DNA from 2 places in the Dendrosporobacter sp. 1207_IL3150 genome. Region 1 is predicted to be linked to the other one. Evidence: riboswitches for the same ligand, from Rfam matches in the RefSeq annotation. Region 1 holds a riboswitch; the other holds the start of a gene.
What was found. A riboswitch is a leader RNA that binds a small molecule or an ion and turns the genes downstream of it on or off. The one in region 1 is predicted to bind cyclic di-AMP.

Region 2: another riboswitch for cyclic di-AMP. It lies ahead of V6C17_RS09680 (C40 family peptidase); the one in region 1 lies ahead of V6C17_RS13165 (3D domain-containing protein).

Annotation. Positions count from the first base shown of each region.
Region 1 covers NZ_JBAIYU010000028.1:1,577-5,792, forward strand. The annotation lists gene V6C17_RS13155 (DMT family transporter) at 1-291, opposite strand, end outside; gene V6C17_RS13160 (alpha/beta hydrolase) at 427-1,158, opposite strand; gene V6C17_RS13165 (3D domain-containing protein) at 1,288-1,869, opposite strand; cyclic di-AMP (ydaO/yuaA leader) riboswitch at 1,876-2,019, opposite strand; gene V6C17_RS13170 (L,D-transpeptidase family protein) at 2,067-2,783, opposite strand; gene V6C17_RS13175 (YibE/F family protein) at 2,850-3,953, opposite strand; gene V6C17_RS13180 (3D domain-containing protein) at 4,086-4,216, opposite strand, start outside.
Region 2 covers NZ_JBAIYU010000017.1:126,487-130,702, forward strand. The annotation lists gene V6C17_RS09655 (nickel-dependent hydrogenase large subunit) at 1-279, shown strand, start outside; gene cybH (Ni/Fe-hydrogenase, b-type cytochrome subunit) at 300-998, shown strand; gene V6C17_RS09665 (HyaD/HybD family hydrogenase maturation endopeptidase) at 999-1,478, shown strand; gene V6C17_RS09670 (hydrogenase expression/formation C-terminal domain-containing protein) at 1,475-1,855, shown strand; gene aroH (chorismate mutase) at 1,934-2,320, shown strand; cyclic di-AMP (ydaO/yuaA leader) riboswitch at 2,494-2,632, shown strand; gene V6C17_RS09680 (C40 family peptidase) at 2,636-3,298, shown strand; gene V6C17_RS09685 (Na/Pi cotransporter family protein) at 3,353-4,216, opposite strand, start outside.

The sequences.
Region 1 (4,216 bases):
CGGGATGCTGGCACATACAAGGTAAATTATAAAAACACTTACGACACCGCCTAAATATGTGTACCATGGTGCTTGCGAAATGGCCGCCATATTGCCCTTTCCGAGCTTAAAAACGAATAGTAAAACTGCTAAAATTACAGTACCAACTATATGCACAATAAAAGTTGTTTCTAGTACACCAACAACCTTTCCCAGCGCTGCATTGAGCGAACCTTGTACCGCCATAAAAACCCCAGAAATCATAGCGAGTATTAATGCCAGCAAGTCAACCGAAATATTACTTATATTCAATATTTCACGCCCCTTAAAGCATAGTACGCCCTATAACGGGGCGTTTTTTCGACTCGCATTTAGTATTTACTGAATGTCTTTTTATATTCAAAATAGACAACCGCTCACACAGCACTACCATAAAACTAAGGATAGTTAGCCTACAAAATATCTACTAATCCAACTAATTACAGCATCCATTGCTTCCTTTGAGTGATCTGCTAATTGGTGATTACCATCATTTATTATTATTTTTTCCTTTGGTCCTGATAATGTGTTATAAATTTGCTCAGCTTGCTTTAGTGGAACAATTTCATCTTTCGAACCGTGTAAGATTAAAACAGGTACATCATTTAGTCTAGAAGCATAATCAATGAGATTGAAGTTATCAAAGTCCAGAATAAAGTCAGCTTCTAATTGCAGTATCCCGTACGTGTCTTGCATCTTTAAGCTTCCACCATTTTCGAGTATTTTATAATTTTCCCCGAGTGCTAACCTAAAAGTTTCATGTAAGCTCCAAGGAGTCGCCCACAAACACAAGCCTTTAATATTACTAGATTGTGCTGCATACGCCAACGAAGCACTTCCACCCATACTTCGCCCCAATAATATAATGTTATTAGAAATATTTTTTTTGCAATAGTCTACAATCGAATCAATCTCCCGCACTTGCCAAGTGAGATTCTGAAGAGGCGTAAAGTCAAACCGCATAACAGATATCCCCATCGAAGCAATCTTATCAGCCATTATAGCGGCTTGTCCGCCCCCTTCTTTTGACCCTCGAAATCCATGGCACATAACTAGCACAAATCTATTTTCAACATAACAAGTAGTATGTAACACAGCTTGAAGCCTATTACCATCACACTCAATAATTATTTCTCTCATGGTACCCTCCTTATTATCAAAGGTACGGCTTAAGCCGAGATATAGTGAAAGTGTAAATCGCTGTTGCTCTTAGTCTATTTTATAAACTTATATTTCTATTAGGAAAAAAAAGAAACAGGCGTTTGCCTGTTATTCAACTACATGAACAGTTATTGTTTGTCTACCAAACTTTAACGCTTCACTACGACTTTCAAATGCCAGATCAATTCTGTTACCCTTAATTGCACCGCCAATGTCATCGGCGATTGCATATCCATATCCTGGTATATATAGGCGTGTTCCAAGTGGAATAACTGATGGATCAACTGCAACTAATCCCTTGCGAACTAGATTCCCGCGATAAGTATAGTGTGAATTTCCGTCATCGTAAGCAGTATAAGCAGAAGCACTCATTGTGAGTGATCTTGAATATCTGCTGCCTTCGGAGTCAGAACGATTTAAGTAGCGAAACGTTTCTTGGCCAACAATTCCATCAGGTTCTAGTCCATATTTGACTTGGAATTCACGTACTGCCTGTAGTGTACCATTGCCAAATACACCATCAATAGATCCGGAATATACTCCTGATTTGGCCAGCAATCTTTGAACAATTTCTACGCTTTCGCCACGCATGCCATGTTTTACCGGAAGTTCAGGCGATGCAAAAGCTACAGCGCAGGTTAGCAGCATTACACTGAATAATGCCACAACTGCTTTAAATACTCTCTTCAATTGGGTCACCTCTCTTTTAAGGCGCCTCCGAGGTTAGCTGTCGGGTTAGGGTCAAAGAGAAGATTGAGAAATAACCCCTCCGCAATGCGGATTCACCCCTATATCTTTATTGGTTCCCCCGTACCTGTTAGGATTCGGCATTATATTAATTTTACAACAAATTGTCCACGTAGTCAAAGTATGAATTATCCAACAAATTATATATCAAGTTTCCCAATCAATTCTTTATCTACACTGCCGGTAGCTTCAAGTCCATTTGCAGTTTGAAAAGCCTTGACCGCCTCAACAGTTACTTTCCCATATATACCATCAGCCCTAGTGTTAAGATATCCTAGTTCCTTTAGCTTCATCTGAACAAGAACAACATCGGCACCAGTACTCTGATACTTTAAGTTGCGCTGAACCTTAATCTTCCTTCCCTCAATTCTAACTGGCGTTCCTATTGGGACCCATTCAAATAGCTCTTCCACATCTTTATTTCTCATACGAATACAACCATGACTAGCAAATTGCCCAATTGACCAGGGTTTATTCGTACCGTGAATACCGTATATGCCCCAAGGGACGTTTAGTCCCATCCACCTAGTTCCAAATCCGGTACCCCAATTGTAGTCTTTCCATACAACATTCCATTCTCCGATTGGCGTCGGTGTTTCGCTCTTACCCACAGCTACCCGATATTTTTTATATACCTGTTCGTCATTATATAATTCTAATGTACGCTTGGATACATTTATCACAATGCTTTGCGCTCCTTGCGGCTTAGTCGTCGGCTGGTTCTCAATAGCGGCGAGTTCCTTCTCATCCATATACTCAAAACCGATGACCCCAAAGAGCACGCTCATAATTAAAAAGACTGCCATACTAAATAACAGTCGGCTTCTTTTTAATTTAAGTGATAATAAATTAATCACCTTATACTCCTCCAATCAACCAAACTCATTAATTATATGATTGGAGTATAAAAGGTATTATAATATTTATTTCTCTTTTAATAAAAATGCAGTGATAAAGGCAGTAAGCGGAATAGCACAAATTAAGCCTATGCTCCCTGTTAAAGCTCTAGCTATCTCAGTTACTATCATATTAAGGTTAAGTATTTTGAGCATTGATACTTGTTGCTGTGATGCGATCAGCAACATTAACGGCAAAGAACTGCCTGCATATGCAAGTATAAGCGTGTTTGACATAGTGCCCATAATATCGCGTCCAACGTTCATCCCAGTTATAAACAGCTCCTTCATACTAATGTTAGGCCGCACTGTCTTAACCTCATATAGAGCTGAAGCTATTGATATAGTAACATCCATGACTGCACCTAAAGCCCCTAATACCATCCCCGCAAAAAGTACACCTTGAAAATCTATTGAAGACAACATAGATGCCTTTAACATCATTGCTTCTTCAGAATCCAGACCTGTTAAATGCATCAATTTAATCGATAGCATCGACAAAGCACCTGCTACGGCAACACCACCGACAGTCCCGATTATAGCTGCAAAACTTTTGGGATTCCAACCGCTTATTGTTATTTGGGTTAACATTGCAATTACCGCACTAACTAGTAAGGTTAGCATTGTAATACTAATTTTAGATACTAAAACTTGTCCTATGAAAACATCAAATATAATAAATGTTGACGCGGCAATAACAAAAACCGATTTAACGCCAACAATCCCACCAAATACAACTAAACATGCTATGAAAATTGCTAATAAAACATAAACGTAATCGAATCTATCGAAATCACTGACGTGATATGTAGTCTTTCCTAAGTCGTGGCTTACTGCAACAATGATTTTATCGCCAGGGTTTACTTTTATCTCAAATGGAGATTTGCCAGAAACATAATTAAATGAATCTACTACTTTTCCTGACTCAGGCCCTGAGGTTAATTTAATAGTAACAAGTTCGCCCTGAGACATAAAATATTGCTTTTGCATGGAATTATCCAAAGAACCAACGTTTAGAACAACCCCTTTTTCATATTGAACCGTTTGATTCTTTCCTTCTCCTGGGGCTGCAGATACTACTCCTAGAGATAACAAGAATATAAAAACTATGGCAATTATTTTCTGAATCAATTTATCTACCTCCTAAGCACATTGCGACACTATTCTACAACACATTATATATATCCTTGTTTATCGAACTAAAAATAAGAAAGGCTGTACACAAGCACAAAGCTTAGAAGTACAGCCTTTTTACTTATTCGATTAATTTAGGACATACACTTTAGCATTTTGAATTCCATAATCTAAAGCCTGCTGACGGTCATTAAAAGCTAAATCAATACGATTGCCTTTAATTGCACTTCCTTGATCTTCTGCAATAGCTTCACCATAGC
Region 2 (4,216 bases), on a different contig from region 1:
CGCGGAGGGTTAAGTCATTGGGTAGTTATTAAAGACGGTAAAATTGCTAATTATCAAGCGGTTGTACCGTCGACCTGGAATGCTTGTCCAAGAGACAGCAAAGCTGGTTATGGCCCTTACGAAGCAAGCATGATTGACACAAAAATAAAGATTCCTGAAAAACCTCTCGAGATACTAAGAGTTATACATTCTTTTGATCCGTGCCTTGCTTGTGCTACTCATTTATATAATGCTGAAGGTAAACAATTATCGGTAGTATATAGTGATGCGTACAAGTAGAGCTGAATGGAGGAGTAAATATGAAGGAAAAATCACTTAGAGCCTATTATGTGTTTTCTCCGGCCATCAGAATATTCCATTGGATCATGGTACTAGCTATATTTGTGCTGTTTTTTACTGGATTATATATTGGCGATCCTTTTTTTATCGGCACTCAAGGTACGGAGGCTACGTTTGCTATTACGAATATATTTTCGATGGAAATGATGAGATATGTCCATTTTATTTTTGCTTATCTGCTAACTGTATCTTTAATACTTAGGATATATGGTTTTATCATTAATAAAGGTGACAGGCTGCTGCCGCATTTTTGGACTCGGCGATATTGGTTTGGTTTAGTTGATACAACACTCCACTATTTATTCTTACGTGATCAGCATACTCCATATTTACGTAATTCTTTAGCTAGAACAGGTTATTTATTTGTTTATATAATGATCCTGCTAGAAATTGTTACAGGATTTGCAATGTATGTTATGATAAATCCTAATAGCTTTGCGGCTAAAGTATTTGGACCATTTAATCACCTATTTATCAACGAATATAATGTTCATATAATTCACCATTATGCAGCATGGGGAATTATGCTATTTGTAATAGTACATATATATATGGCATCTAGAGCTGATTTTATGGAAAAAGGAGGAGAGGTTTCCGGTATGATTTCAGGTGTTAAGTTTTATGATGAAGAACCGGAAGACTTAAATGATATTAAATAAATGAATAAGATAACTATACTAGGGATTGGCAATATTTTACTTAAAGATGAGGGATTCGGTGTAAGAGTTATTGAGGAAATGCAAAAAACATATAACTTTTCAGAATCCATACAAGTTCTCGATGGTGGTACGCTGGGGATGGAGCTTCTTAAATTCCTAACAGATACGGATAAGTTAATTATTGTCGATGCTGTTTCAGGAACCCAGCCTGCAGGATTTATATATGAATTTTCTAACGAAGAAGTAAAAGCGTATTTTACGGAAAAAGTGTCAATGCATGAATTGGGGATTCAAGATGTACTTTCAGCTCTGGAGATAATAAGTAAACCAATTAAGGAAGTTGTAGTTATTGGCACTCAGCCATTAATAATGGATGTTGGTTTGGAATTATCGCCAGTAGCAGCTTCAGCTGTTGAACCAGTAATAGAAAGAATAATTAATAAACTAAGTTACTGGAAAATTGAGGTTAATAAGAAATGAAAACTTCTAGTTTTTCTGCCAATGTATTATCAATCCTGCATGAAATTTATATAGCGTTGGAAAAGTTCAAGGCAACGGGAGAGATATTTACAATATTTATTAATCAGGCTCCATTAACTCAAGATGAACGAAAAATTATCAATGATTTTTTAGGAAAAGGCAGCATTAGTGTTAAACTTGGAAATAGCAGTGAACCAGCTGAATGGCAAGAAACAGGAATAACTGGTGTTTGGTCAGGAGTTATTTATAATAGTTTCGGCAAGCCGATTGTCGAGCTGATTGAGATAGGCGCATTTCCGCAATTAGCTTCAGCCCACCCCGAAGATTTAAAAGCCAGCTTATCAAAATTGGGCAAGCAATTGCAAAGTTTGGAATAGTTGCCATTACTCATAACCTGGAATAACTAAAGGAATTAATATTTATTTACCGAATTTTACTAGAAAAAGTGTAAAGGAATGGTGAAGGTATTGCGTGGTGTCCGAGGTGCAATAACAGTAGAATCGAATAATAGTACAATGATATGTGAAAGTGTCGTGGAACTTTTAACTTCGATGGTTACTGCGAACAATATAGAAACCGAAGATATAGGAGCAGTTATATTTAGTTCGACTTCTGATTTAAATTCTGCATTTCCGGCTGTGGGGGCTAGAAGTTTAGGGTGGAATGAGGTGCCCTTATTCGGAACTCAGGAAATAGAGAATCCATCTGGTATTTCAAAGTGCATAAGAGTACTTATACTTTGGAATACTGATTTACCGCAAAGATCGATAAAGCATATTTATTTAAGAGACGCTATATCATTGCGGCAGGACATTAAAGAAAAGGAAGATGCTAACCGTTAATCTATGTAATAGGCTTTTGCTTCAGCAAAGGCTTTTGTTTTTCTGATTATCTTGGGAATTTGTTATAATATGGATTTGATTTAAACTAACAGTTGTTTATAAAAACAGAGATTGTGAAATTAATCTTTTATAAGGAAGGATTTTGAATAAAAAAAAAGAATAATATCGAATGAGTACTATAAAAGCCGAATCTAACTCAGGACCGGGGGAACCAACTTTAAGGGGTGAAATTACTGCTGATTTCAATGCAGTGATAGGGGAACCTCAACCCTAACCCGTCAGCTAACCTCGGAGGCTTAGGGAGGAGCCAATCAATTGAATAAGGCAGCACGTATTTTGGTAATGTTTTTAATGCTGGTTTGCACCGTTTCCGTTACATATGCATCTGGTGCCTACGAACAAGGTGATGAAGGTCAGGATGTAGCTTCTATTCAAGCCCGATTGAATACTTTAGGTTATGATGTCGTCGCTGATGGCGATTTTGGTCCAGCTACGACAAGAGCTGTAAAGGCTTTTCAAAAAGAGCGCGGACTTGAAGCAGACGGAGTAATTGGTGAACAAACTTACAAAGCACTAATGGGTCGCGAAATTCCAGCTAGCCGCGATAGCTCCACGGCGTTTAGACGTCTTACACAAACAGCATTTCGTTATATTGGGGTGCCGTATGTGTTTGGTGGAACTACTCCAAGCGGCTTCGATTGTTCCGGTTTTGTGAAATTTGTTTTTGGCAATAGTGGGATTTATATGCCGAGAACAGCCGATCAGCAATTTGAAGTGGGACAATCGGTATCTTACAACAGGTTGCAGCCAGGAGATCTTGTATTCTTTTCTACATACACTTCTGGTCCTTCGCACAGCGGGATTTATCTTGGAGATGGAAAGTTCATTAGTGCAACTTCTAGTCGCGGTGTTGCCGTTGATCGTATTGATAGCGGATACTGGGGCTCGCGCTACGTAGGAGCGCGTAGAGTTTTATAGTGATTCATTTGGAGGCATATATGCCTCCTTTTTGTTATCTATTGGCCGATATGATTATCTATCTGGAACTAAGACAATAATTGCCTTAGCATACTGTTTTGCAAAAGGAACGACAACGATTGACGAAATAATATTGAAAAGAGTATGGACAAGTGCTACTTGACTCGCGAAATCAGTAACATGCAGTGCTATTAAATTTGTTAAAAAGTTTGTGAAAGGTAAGAAGAGTGCAGCTCCGACTATGTTAAGAATAATGTGAGCTGCTGCTACTCTTTTAGCAGCTATAGGTGCAGCAGCGCCAACAATTACTGAAGAAATACAGGATCCAATATTATTACCGTAAACAACGTAAGCAGCTGACGTCAGATTGATTAACCCGTCACCTGCGAGAATCATAAGTAGAGCTGTTGCCGCGCTGCTTGACTGAAATAACATAGTTATAAGTATGCCGCCAGCAATTCCGTATAAAGGATTTGATTGCGAGGAAAGTATATATTGTATGGCAGTTTCTATTTCAGAGAGACTACTCAGTGTATCTGACAGTATATTTATACCCAAAAATATACTTATGAACCCGCTAATAGCCAAACATATAAAACGAAGTTTTTTTATACAGATTGCAATAACTGTAAAAGTTATTAAAAGCGGTATAAAGTACTGATCTGGAAAAGAAAGAGCCATCAGTTGAACTGTAGTGCATGTTCCGATATTTGCGCCGAGTATAATACCAAGGCTCTGATAAAAGGTCATATAATTTGCACTAACGAGACCGATTGTTATTAAAGATACAGCAGTGCTGCTTTGCATTAATGCTGATGCGAGTGCCCCCGCAATGAGGCCTCGCCATGGGGTCACAGTAATTTCTACCAGCATTAATCTAAGTTTATTCCCTAGCATGTTCTGCAGACCTAAACGCAT